4 regions of the Mesorhizobium sp. A556 genome follow, and region 1 is predicted to be linked to each of the others. Evidence: predicted binding sites of a transcription regulator. Region 1 holds the regulator's gene; each other region holds the start of a gene.
What was found. Region 1 encodes LexA, which represses DNA repair genes until DNA is damaged. Its sites were predicted from a motif close to TGTTCNNNNTGTGTTCNG; they were not measured.
Positions count from the first base shown of each region.

Region 1 (3,122 bases):
CGGCATCCCGGACGCCATCAACGAAGCCATGCGCAAGACTGGCATTTACCACATCATCTCGATTTCTGGCCTGCACATGGCGCTGGTTGCCGGCACGATCATGCTGCTGCTGCGCGGCGGGTTCGCGCTGTTTCCCGATTTCTCCTCGCGCCGGCCGGTGAAAAAATATGCCGCCGCCGCCGCGCTCTTTTCCATCGCCGCCTATCTTGCCATTTCGGGCGTCGTGGTGGCCGCCGAGCGCAGTTTCATCATGCTGGCGGTCATGCTGCTGGCCGTGCTGTTCGACCGCGCGGCGCTGACCATGCGCAATCTGGCCATTTCCGCCATTGCGGTGATCGTGGTGTCGCCGCACGAGGTCGTCGGCCCGAGCTTCCAGATGTCGTTTGCGGCAACCGCGGCCCTGGTCGGCGCCTATGCCGGCTGGTCCGATTACCGGTCGGGGCGGGCAGGCGGCAAGGTGCCCGCGCGCCGCTCTGTCGCAGGCCTTCTGTCACGCAAATTCCTGGCGGGAATGGGCGGTCTCGCGATGACGTCCATCATCGCCGGAGGCGCTACGACGCTTTATGCCATGTGGCATTTCCAGCGCGTCGCGCCGCTCAGCCTGTTTGCCAATCTGGCGGTGATGCCCATCGTCTCGGTCATCGTCATGCCGTTTGCCGTGCTTGCCGCGCTGGCCATGCCGTTCGGCGCGGATGGCCCCTTCCTCTATGTCATGGGCAGGGGGCTGGCCGCGATGATCGTCATATCCGACTGGATCGCGGCGCGCTCGCCCATCGACGCGGTCGGCCTCGTTTCCGTCCAGTCGGTGCTGTTCATCACCGGCGCGCTGGTCTTTGCCACGATGGCGACCACCTGGCTACGGCTTGCGGCACTACCCCTGGCGATTGCCGGTCTGCTGGCGGTGCCCATGGTGAAGACGCCGGACGTGCTGGTGTCGGAGGATGCTCGGCTTGTCGCCGTGTCGATCGGCGGGGGCGAACTGGCGGTCAACCGACCTCGACCCAACGCGTTCACCATCGACAATTGGCGCCGCGCGCTCAATGCCGAAACCGTCATTAAGCCGGAGATGGTCAAGGTTAAAACCTCAGGGGCCAAAACCCTCGAGTTTGACCTTGCCGACAGCATGGAACTACCGCCGGGAACGCCGTTCCTGTGCGCGCAAGGCCTGTGTGTCGCCCGTCACGAGGCCGGCGCGCTGGTTGCCCATGCGCAGGACGCCAAGGCGGCCAGACCCGCCTGCGCCTTCGCGAGCGTGATCATCATCGACGACGCGACCGCCTCCGACCCATGCCGCGATCCGCTGGTCACGGTGATCACCAAGCGCCAACTGGCTCGCTCCGGCAGCGTCGAGATATTCTTCAACCGGCAATCGGCAGCAGTACCGGCGGAAATCCGTTTCGCCGTCGAAGAACACTATCGGCCCTGGCACACGCAGCGGAAGTTTTCACGCGAGGCCCGCGGCTTGCCGCCTTATAAAAAGGTGGTTCGGACAAGAACCAAAACGACCGGTGTCACCACAGCGGGCGACGATTGAGCCCAACGCGGCGGCTGTCGAGCGATCTTGCTGGATTAAGCCAGCGTTTTGAACACGACGGCCGACTAGCATTTGCCATGCCAGTTCAGGAAGGCCGTCGACTCAGTAACGTCGGATCAGCCCGACCAGTTTGCCCTGCACCTTGACCCTGTCAGGTCCGAAGATGCGCGTTTCGTAGGCGGGATTGGCGGCTTCAAGCGCGATGGACGCGCCCTTGCGGCGAAACCGCTTCAGCGTGGCTTCTTCCTCATCGACGAGGGCGACGATAATTTCGCCGGGATTGGCGGTGTTGGCATTGCGGATGATGACCGTATCGCCGTCGAAGATGCCGGCCTCGATCATCGAATCGCCCTTCACCTCCAGCGCGTAGTGCTCACCGCCCATGATCATGTCCGGCGGAACCGAGATCGAATGCGTCTTGTGCTGGATGGCGTCGATCGGCACGCCGGCGGCGATGCGTCCCATGACCGGGATCGAGACATTGGCGGCGACATCGTCGTCATTGCCCGCGCTCTGCAGCCGAGAGTTCTTGCCTTGCCCGCCCGAATTGCCCTGGCCCGAACCATTCTGACCCTGGCCACCCTGAATGACGCTGGGCGAAAATTTGCGCGCCCCGTTGAAACTGGGCGTCAGCGATTCCGGCATGCGCAAGACTTCGAGAGCACGTGCGCGGTTGGGAAGCCGGCGGATGAAGCCGCGTTCCTCCAGTGCGGTAATCAGGCGATGAATCCCCGACTTCGAGGCAAGATCGAGCGCATCCTTCATCTCGTCGAAGGAGGGCGGAACGCCGCTCTCCTTCAGCCTTTCGTTGATGAAGAGAAGCAGTTCGTGTTGCTTGCGCGTCAGCATGGCGGCCCCCGGCGGTCCGATATGGAATCGGAAAAACAAAACCAGAACAAACAGTATCTGTTCCAGTTGTGTTCCGCAACCATTTAAAGTTTAATGAATGTGTTGACGATTTGTTCAGCGTAACATCAGCACGCGGCAGGCGTCGCCGGCCTGCGCGGCAGGCGCAAAGGGTTCGCGCACGATCAGGCCGCCCGCTTCAGTCATTCTTCGCAGCATCGACGAATCCTGAACACCGAACGGCGTCGCCACCAGCGCGCCTGTACCGTCGCGCACCGCCGCGCGAACATAGTCCTGGCGCAGATCGTTGGCCGGCATGGGTGCGCCGAGAAGCGCGTCGCGCAGGTCGGGGCGGTAGGCGCGGCCGCCAAGGCGCGCAAGCAGCGGCTTGAGGAAAAGCTGCGAGCAAACCAGGCTGGCGACCGGGTTGCCGGGCAGGCCGATGCAGCGGATAGTGTTCAGCCGGCCCGACATCAACGGCTTGCCGGGGCGCATCGCCACCTTCCAGAAGTCCAGCACCATGCCTTCGTCGGCGAGCACCTCGTGGACGAGGTCGTGGTCGCCGACGGAAGCGCCCCCCAGCGTGACGATGACATCGGCACCGGCTGCCACGGCCTGCCGCACCAGCGCGGCGATGGCCTCCCTGCGGTCCGCCGCAATGCCGAGATCGAGAGCGCGCGCGCCGACCGAATGCGCGGTTGCAGCGACCCCGTAGGCGTTGGACGAGATGATCTGGCCGGGG
Region 1 is NZ_JBTMXA010000001.1:875,486-878,607, reverse strand. It holds gene ACX3P0_RS04410 (ComEC/Rec2 family competence protein) at 1-1,534, shown strand, start outside; gene lexA (transcriptional repressor LexA) at 1,637-2,383, opposite strand; gene ACX3P0_RS04400 (molybdopterin molybdotransferase MoeA) at 2,498-3,122, opposite strand, start outside.

Region 2 (3,122 bases), on a different contig from region 1:
GTCGCCGTCCTCATCGGGACTGCCGGGAGGGCCACCTGGAATGTGATCACCATGGTCGAAAAAAATCTCCGAGCAGGGACCGCAAGGGCCGGTATCGCCCATCGCCCAGAAATTGTCGCTGGTGGCGATGCGGATTATTTTCTCCTCGGGCAGCCCGGCGATCTTCTTCCAGAACCCGGCGGCCGCATCGTCGGTATGATAGACCGTCACCAGCAGGCGGTTACGGTCGAGGCCGAATTCCTTGGTGATCAGGTTCCAGGCAAGCTCGATGGCGCGTTCCTTGAAATAGTCGCCAAAGGAGAAATTGCCGAGCATCTCGAAAAACGTGTGGTGGCGCGCGGTGTAGCCGACATTGTCGAGGTCGTTGTGCTTGCCGCCGGCACGAACGCATTTCTGCGAGGTGGTGGCGCGCGAATACGGCCGCGTCTCCAGGCCGGTGAAGACGTTCTTGAACTGCACCATGCCGGCATTGGTGAACATCAGGGTCGGATCGTTGCGCGGGACAAGCGGGCTCGAGGCCACGACCTCATGGCCCTGCCCGCGGAAATAGTCGAGGAATGCCGACCGGATTTCGTTCACGCCGCTCATCAATGCCGCCTTTTTCGAAAAATCGCCGCAAGCCGGCGGAAATGGACACCGGCCTTTTAACGGGCGCGCCGCACCCTGTCCAGAAACACAAGAAGCGAACCGAAGCCCGTGATGCGCCGGCGCAACCAACGATCCCGGGGCCGAAAAGCCAAAACCGCCGGTCGGGGTCAGAACCCGGCGCCGGCGGCTTGAAACACTCAACTATTTTACACAACGTGGTACGCTGAAGCGCCGTTCCTGCGGCACGCCGGGCAGGATGCTACATCGCGCCGGCTTCGCCCTCGAAATCCTCGCCATCGTCCTTTTCGGGACCACCGTCTTCGAGGAATTTTTCCGCAATCAGGCCGGCATTCTGGCGGATCGCCAACTCGACCTCGCGCGCGGTATCGGGATTGTCGCGCAGGAAAATCTTTGCGTTCTCCCGGCCCTGGCCAAGCCGCTGCGAATTGTAGGAGAACCACGCGCCGGACTTTTCGACGATGCCCGCCTTGACGCCCAGATCGACAAGCTCGCCGGTCTTGGAGACGCCCTCGCCATACATGATGTCGAATTCGACCACCTTGAAGGGCGGTGCCAGCTTGTTCTTGACCACCTTGACGCGGGTCTGGTTGCCGACGACCTCGTCGCGGTCCTTGACCGAGCCGATGCGGCGGATATCGAGGCGCACCGAGGCATAGAATTTCAGCGCGTTGCCGCCGGTGGTGGTTTCCGGCGAGCCGAACATGACACCGATCTTCATGCGGATCTGGTTGATGAAGATGACCATGGTGTTGGAGCGCGAGATGGAGGCCGTCAGCTTGCGCAGGGCCTGGCTCATCAGGCGGGCCTGGAGGCCGGGCAGCGAATCGCCCATCTCGCCCTCGATCTCGGCGCGTGGCGTCAGCGCCGCCACCGAATCGATCACCAGCACGTCGATGGCGCCCGAACGCACCAGCGTGTCGCAGATTTCCAGCGCCTGCTCGCCCGTATCGGGCTGCGAAATCAGCAGATTTTCAAGATCGACGCCAAGCTTGCGGGCATAGACCGGATCAAGCGCATGTTCGGCGTCGACAAAGGCGCAGATACCGCCCTTTTTCTGGGCTTCGGCCACCGTGTGCAGCGCCAGCGTGGTCTTGCCCGAGCTTTCCGGGCCGTAAATTTCAACAATGCGGCCGCGCGGCAGACCGCCGACGCCTAGCGCGATGTCGAGGCCGAGCGAGCCTGTCGGCACCGTTTCGATCTCGACTACCTGCTCGTTTGCGCCCAGCCGCATGATCGAGCCCTTGCCGAACGCGCGTTCGATCTGCGACAGCGCCGCGTCCAGAGCCTTAGATTTATCCACCGCTTTGTCCTCTACCAGCCGCAAAGAATTCTGAGCCATGATACATCACCCCTTGGTCGTCAATGAAGGCCCGACAACGCCGTGAACCTGCCATGTATGTACTCTCTTTGTTCTCTTTTGACAAGAGAGGTCAACCAACTGTAAACATTGCATTATTCCAGTTTGTTCTATTTTTGTTTCTCAATGATCATATAGAATGCATCCCAACGGGCGGTTGCCGGGCGGTAGCGTGACGTTGCGAATCGCCTTGGCGGATTGCCCGGCCAGCCCAGGCAGTCTAGCCTTGGATGCGAATTTGAAAATGGAAATTGCGTGGCCGGTTCCTCTAAATCCTTTCACATCCTGGCGATAGGCGGTGCGCATATCGACCGGCGCGGCCAGGTCTCCGGCCCGTACGTGCCGGCCGCCTCCAACCCGGGTAGGATGCGTGACGATGTCGGCGGCGGCGTCTTCAACGCGTTGCGCAATGCAGTGCAGCGCGGCGTTTCAGCCTCGCTGCTGTCCGTGCGCGGGGGCGATTCCGGGGCCGACAGCGTGGCGCAGGCGATTGCCGAGGCCGGCATCACGGACATTTCGGCGGTGTTTCTCGACCGCTCGACGCCAAGTTACACCGCCCTGATCGACCGCGACGGCGAGTTGATCGCCGGATTTGCCGACATGGAGCTTTATGAACTGGCGTTTCCGAAACAGATGAAGCGGGCCAAGGTGCGCGAAGCGATCGACGCCACCGACGCCGTGCTGTGCGACGCCAATCTGCCGGCGGCGGCTTTGGAACGGCTGGTGGACCTTGTGCAGGGCAAGCCCCTGTTCGCAATCGCCATTTCGCCGGCCAAGGTGATGCGGCTGAAGCCGGTGATGGACCGGCTGTCGCTCTTGTTCATGAACCGCCGCGAGACCGCCGCTCTCACAGGCTTGGATCGCCATGCGGATGAAGAAGCCGTCGTTGCGGGCTTGCGCAGGACTGGACTCAAGGCCGGCGTGATCACGTCTGGAAACGCACCGGTGCTGGCTTTTGACGAAGAGGATATCTTCACCATCGCGCCACCCGCGCCGCGCTATGTCGCCGACGTCACCGGGGCCGGCGATGCGCTGGCGGGCGCGACTGTGGCGGCGTTGCTGCGGGGACAGATGTTGCACTCCGCCCTGCGCGAAGGCGTGGCGGCGGCGATCCTTGCCATCGAAAGCCGCGACACGGTGCCGGATTTAACGGCGA
Region 2 is NZ_JBTMXA010000002.1:599,111-602,232, reverse strand. It holds gene alaS (alanine--tRNA ligase) at 1-588, opposite strand, end outside; gene recA (recombinase RecA) at 848-1,948, opposite strand; gene ACX3P0_RS07500 (carbohydrate kinase family protein) at 2,222-3,122, shown strand, end outside.
Region 2: a site for LexA is predicted at 2,073-2,090, ahead of recA (recombinase RecA). Genes of this name have one in related genera too.

Region 3 (3,122 bases), on a different contig from region 1:
GCATTGCCGCGAGGGCATGCCGGTTTTTCAATTTGGATGCTTACGGCCGGAGCCGGATGCGTCAGCGCGCCGTAAAGCCTGGAGGCGTCCGCCCGCCACGCTGCTTGCGCGCTGCGTAGCGTGCATCGCGCTTGGCCTTGCGTTCCGCGTCGTCCGACAGGAGGCGAGCGATACGCTCGGTCTCTTCTGCCTCGCGAAGCTTGGCTTCGGCCTGCGCTTCTTCTTCCGCAACGATCCGCGCCGCTTCCGCCGCAGCCTCGCGTTCGGCTTTCTCTGCCGCCTCGCGTGCCAGTTTTTCCTGCTTCAGCCTTGCCTTTTCGGCTTCGCGTATCGTGCGGGCTTCCAAAATGGCCTTGCGTTCCGCCTGCCGCGCCAGCACTGCGGGATCATCCGCCGCCGGTTTTGCCTTGAAGCGCTCCAGAAGCGCCTTTTTTGCCTCGTTTGCAGCATTACGCCGCTCGAAAACGTCTTTTTCCCTATAGATAGCCAAGTCCACTTCCTTGAAGTCAATTCGCGTCGCTTACATACGCGCGGAATGCGAGAATTCAAGCGACAATCCCGCATAACTGGCATGAAATTCCGGGGTGTTGCCGTGAAAATACACCCTTTTTCGGGTTGAATCGGGCGCGGAACGGCCAGACTCGCACATTCGGGCACCCCTTGGGCGGCCGCACTTGATCCTTGGACGGGTCAGTCTTCGCCCTCGACCACTCTCAGGCGAAGCTGCCCGGTCTTCGAATCGGCGGCCCGCATGGCCGGCTTGGGCGGCGGCGCGTCGGTATCCTCCTTCGCGTCATCGGGCGGAGTGCCGAATTCCAGCGCCTCGATCTTCTGGCCGCGCTTCGTAACCTTCGACGTCGAGACCAGAATGTCCTCGATATCCCTGGCGGACTGGCCGAAATGCGTTTGCAGCTTGCGCACGCGCTCGTCGACGCGCGCCACATCCTCCATCAGCCGGATTACCTCGCCCTGGATCAGATGCGCCTGTTCGCGCATCCGCGCATCCTTGAGGATCGCCTGGATGACCTGGATCGACAGCATCAGCAGCGAGGGCGAGACGATGACGATGCGGGCACGGTGCGCCTTGTGGACGATGGCCTCGAAATTCTCGTGGATCTCGGCAAAGACCGATTCCGAGGGTACGAACATGAAGGCCGTGTCCTGCGTCTCGCCCTGGATCAGGTATTTTTCCGAAATATCGCGAACATGCACTTCGATGTCGCGCCGGAACGCCTGCGCCGCGACCTTCTGCAGGTCCGGACCGTCGGCCGCGCGAATGGCGTTCCACGCTTCCAGCGGAAATTTCGCGTCGATGGCGAGCGCCGGCGCGCCGTTCGGCATTTTTATCAGGCAATCGGGCCGGCTGCCGTTGGACAGCGTCGCCTGGAACTCGAACGACCCCATCGGCAGGCCGTCGGCGACGATCGCCTCCATGCGCGATTGTCCGAACGCGCCGCGCGTCTGCTTGTTGGACAGGATCGCCTGCAACTGCACCACCTGGCCGGCCAGCGACTGGATGTTGTTTTGCGCGGTATCGATGACGGCAAGCCGCTCCTGCAACCGGGCAAGGCTCTCATGGGTGGATTTCGTCTGTTCGGTCATCGTTTGGCCGAGCCGCCCGGTCATGGCGTCCAGACGTTGCCCGATGGATTGTGTCAGTTCGGCCTGGCGTGCGCCAAATACGTCGGCGATGGCCCCCATGCGCCCCTGCATCTCGGCCTGGGATTGCAGGATGCCGGCCATGCGGGCTTCCGCGTCGCGGGCGTGCTCGGCAGCCTCAGCGGCCGCAGCCGCACGCGCCTTGGCCGAGCGCCACAGGGCGATCACAAGCGCCGCAAGTAGAAGAAAAAATACGACGCCGCCAAAAACCAGCATCTGGCCAAGCGTAATCGTCGTCGCGCCGAGCCGGATTATCGGTTCGGAAAAGGCAGCACTTGTCTCATTCATGGGGACAGCATAGCCGATTCGACCGATCGCGTCAGATCAAAACGTGAACAATAAGCTTGCGGGCGTTGACGCTGTTTGTGTGAGGTCTTAGGTGAGGCGAATGTCGATAAAGCCGCTCATCATCCTGCCCGATCCGGTCCTGCGTCAGGTTTCCAAACCCGTCGAACGGGTCGACGCGCCGTTGCGCAAACTGGCCGACGATATGCTGGAGACGATGTACGACGCGCCGGGCATCGGCCTTGCGGCAATCCAGGTGGGCGAGCCGCTGCGCGTGCTGGTCATCGACCTCGCCAAGGAAGGCGACGACCCCGCGCCGCACGTCTTCATCAACCCCGAAATTCTGGCTCGCACCGACGACCGCTCGGTCTACGAAGAGGGTTGTTTGTCGATCCCGGATTATTACGCCGAGGTCGAGCGCCCGGCGTCGGTGCGGGTGAAATATCTCGACCGCCGTGGCGCCAGCCAGGAGATCGAGGCGGAAGGCTTGATGGCGACCTGCCTGCAGCATGAGATCGACCACCTCGACGGCGTCCTGTTCATCGACCATATTTCCAAGCTCAAGCGCGATATTGTCATCCGCCGGTTCAAGAAGATCGCCAAGGAACAGCAACCGGGCAAGCTGAGGGCATAAAAATGCCGCTCCGCATCGTCTTCATGGGCACGCCGGATTTCTCCGTGCCGACGCTCCGTGCGCTGGCGCAGGCCGGGCATGAGATCGTCGCCGTCTATACGCAGCCGCCGCGCGCAGCGGGCCGCCGCGGGCTGGAATTGACGCCGTCGCCCATCCAGCGCGAAGCCGAGCGGTTGGGGCTGGAGGTGCGAACGCCGACATCGCTGAAGGCCGAGGCCGAGCAGGCGGCTTTTCACGCCTTGAATGCCGATGTTGGTGTTGTCGTCGCCTACGGACTGCTCTTGCCGCAGGCCATCCTCGATGCGCCGCGCCTTGGTTGCCTCAATGGGCATGCCTCGCTTTTGCCGCGCTGGCGCGGTGCCGCCCCCATCCAGCGCGCCATCATGGCTGGCGACACGGAAACCGGCATGATGGTAATGAAGATGGAGGCCGGCCTGGATACCGGACCGGTGGCGATGGTCGACAAGGTCGCGATCGGCCCGGATATGACCGCCAGCGCACTGCACGACGCCTTGATGGAGCGCGCCGCAGGGTTAATGGTCGA
Region 3 is NZ_JBTMXA010000009.1:132,298-135,419, forward strand. It holds gene ACX3P0_RS17865 (DUF6481 family protein) at 62-490, opposite strand; gene ACX3P0_RS17870 (DNA recombination protein RmuC) at 691-1,947, opposite strand; gene def (peptide deformylase) at 2,048-2,578, shown strand; gene fmt (methionyl-tRNA formyltransferase) at 2,581-3,122, shown strand, end outside.
Region 3: a site for LexA is predicted at 1,980-1,997, ahead of ACX3P0_RS17870 (DNA recombination protein RmuC). Genes of this name have one in related genera too.

Region 4 (3,122 bases), on a different contig from region 1:
GAATTTCAGGCCACCGAATTTGACGAAGGGAATATTGCGGCGCGTCAGTTCCACTTCGAGAGGCCCACTGTGGCTGGAGGTACGGAACAGGACTGCCTGCTGCTTCAGCGCCGTTCCGCTCTCCCGGTTTTCCAGGACCTGTTCGACGATATAGCGCGCCTGGTCGGCCTCGTCCCTGACCGTCACCAGCCGCGGGCGATCAGCGGATTCCCGTTCAGTCCAGAGGTTCTTGGTGAACCGCTCGCGCGACAGGTCGATCACGCTGTTGGCGGCGGCAAGGATCGGCTTGCTCGATCGGTAGTTCCGGTCAAGCGTGATGATCTCGGCGGTCGGGCTGAATTCGCCGGGGAAGTCGAGGATATTGCGCACCGTCGCGGCGCGAAAGGAATAGATCGATTGGGCGTCGTCGCCGACGACAGTCAATCCTCTGCCGCCCGGCTTCAGTGCCATCAGGATCGAGGATTGCAGGCGGTTGGTGTCCTGATATTCGTCGACCAGAACATGATCCCAGCGGCTGCCTATGTCGTCGGCAAGCAGCGGATCACTGACGGCTTGCGCCCAATAGAGAAGCAAATCGTCATAGTCGAGAACGTTCTGGACCTGCTTGGCTTCGACATAGGCGGCGAACAATTCGCGCAACTGCGAACTCCATCCCGAGACCCAAGGAAAGAACGTCCGAAGCACCTCGTCGAGCGGCTTCTCCGAATTTACCGTGCGGGAATAGATGGACAGGCAGGTTCCCTTGGTCGGGAATCGACTTTCCATCTTCGAGAAACCAAGTTCGTGCCGGGCAAGATTCATCAGGTCGGCGCTGTCTTCTCGATCGTGGATGGTAAAATCCGGATCGAGGCCTATCTGCTCGGCATAGTCGCGAAGCAACCGTGCGCCGATGCCATGGAACGTCCCGGCCCAGGCTAGCGCGTCGGCCATGATGCCAGCGTTGGCCCCAAGCACCTGGGCGCAAATCCGCTCGACACGCCTTGCCATTTCGCTCGCGGCGCGGCGTGAGAACGTCATCAGGAGGATGCGCCGAGGGTCAGCACCCCTGACGATCAGGTGCGCGACACGATGGGCCAGCGTATTGGTCTTTCCCGATCCGGCACCCGCGATGACAAGAAGCGGACCGCCAATCGTTGACGGCAAGAGACCCGTTCCATGTTCGACCGCCAGGCGTTGCTCGGTATTTAATTTTTCCAGATAAGCAGCGCCCACGAAACCCTCTATCCATCTGCGATTCCTGATCGATTCGACATTCTTCGCTTTCGCGCTGTCGGTCGACTCGTCCGGTCGCGTCATGCTGGCCGTCCGAGGCGGATTGACTCGTTCTCGTCAACGGAACAAATAAGGAACATATCAACCCGAAAACCCGTTGGGAAGCCAACCAGGAAGTCTTTTTCTGAATGACCGACAACGCCGTCAGTCCCGCCATTAATGAGCTTCGAGAGCGTATCGCGCGGCTCGAGGGCGGAAACGTGCGGGGCCGCGCGGTCATACCTTTCGGGGTTGCGGCCATCGATCGGGTTTTACCCGGGGGAGGGTTGGCGCTGGCAAGCCTGCATGAGGTGGCGGGTGGCGGCAATGGTGCGATCGACGGCGCGGCGGCTGCTTTGTTTGCCGCAGGGATTGCAGGGCGGACAATCGGCAAGGTCTTGTGGTGCGTGACCCGCCAGGACCTGTTCGCGCCGGCTATCGCCCAGGCCGGGCTGCCTCCCGGCAGGGTGATCTACGTAGAGGCGGGCGACGAGAAGGCCGTTCTCGCCTGTTTCGAGGAAGGCCTTCGTCACGGGGGGCTGGGAGCGGTCGTCGCCGAAGTCGCAAAGCTTTCCATGACCGCTTCACGCCGATTGCAACTTGCCGCCGAAAGCTCAGGCGCGATCGGCATCGCCATACGCCGATGGCGGCGACAGACCGACACGACGGATTTCGGCCAGCCCACGGCCTCGGTCACCAGGTGGCGGGTGTCGGTGCTTTCCTCGACCCCGTTGCCAGTGCCGGGCGTTGGACGCGCCCGCTGGCAACTTGAACTGATCCGATGCCGCGCCGGTGAAAGCGCTGATTTCGAAGTGGATGCCTGTGATGCCAAGGGTCGTATCGCTCTTTCTTCCGCTGTGGTCGACAGACCGCATCAGAAGGAAATTGGGCGACGCCGCGCCTCCGCCTGAGACGCCGCTTATCCTGACAGGCCATCATGGAAGACGCCGCGTCGTGCTTGCGGCCAATGCGGCGGCACTGGCGCTTGGTCTGCGCGTCGGCATGCCCGCCAGCAAGGCGCAGGCGCTTGTCCAGAACCTCGCCATCATGGATGCCGAGCCTGCAGCGGATGCCGAGGCGCTGGATCGGCTCGCTTTGTGGGCGCTCCGCCGCTATGCGCCGATCGTCGCCGCCGATCCACCCGATGGTCTGGTCATCGATACGACGGGCGCTGATCATCTTCACGGTGGCGAGAGCGCCATGCTCACCGATATGGTGGAACGGCTCGCTGCGTCCGGCATTACCGCCCGTGCCGCCATCGCCGACAGCTGGGGGGCAGCGCATGCGCTTGCCCGCTTTGGCGCGCTGCCGATCCATGTCGTGCCGCCAGGGGAGAGTACAGCTGCGATCCAGAAATTGCCGATCGCAGCCTTGCGCTTGCCGACAGAGATGGTTGCCAGTCTTCGTCGGCTCGGCCTTGACCACGTTGCCGAGCTCTCCCAAAAACCTCGAGCGCCGCTGACCCTGCGTTTCGGGCCGGAACTTGGCCGTCGGCTCGACCAGGCGATGAGCCGCCTCGGCGAACCGATCGAACCGATCCGGCCGCCTGAAATTATCGAAGTCCGCCGCGCCTTCGGCGAGCCGATCGGGGCCGCCGAGACCATCGCCAAATACACGGCAAGGCTCGTCGCGGAACTTTGTTCATTGCTCGAGGTCAGGGGACATGGCGCGCGGCGTCTCGATCTGCTGCTCTATCGCATCGACAACCGTGTCGAGGCGATCCGTGTCGGTACGGCGCAGCCTGTTCGTGACGTGAAACGGCTGACACGACTTCTCACTGACAAGATCGAGATGATCGATCCAGGCTTCGGAATCGAGCTTATGCGGTTGGCGGCTACCGAAGCCGAACCACTGAAACACAAGCAGACTAT
Region 4 is NZ_JBTMXA010000002.1:540,382-543,503, forward strand. It holds gene ACX3P0_RS07235 (ATP-dependent helicase) at 1-1,212, opposite strand, end outside; gene ACX3P0_RS07240 (ImuA family protein) at 1,401-2,162, shown strand; gene ACX3P0_RS07245 (Y-family DNA polymerase) at 2,077-3,122, shown strand, end outside.
Region 4: a site for LexA is predicted at 1,334-1,351, ahead of ACX3P0_RS07240 (ImuA family protein). Genes of this name have one in related genera too.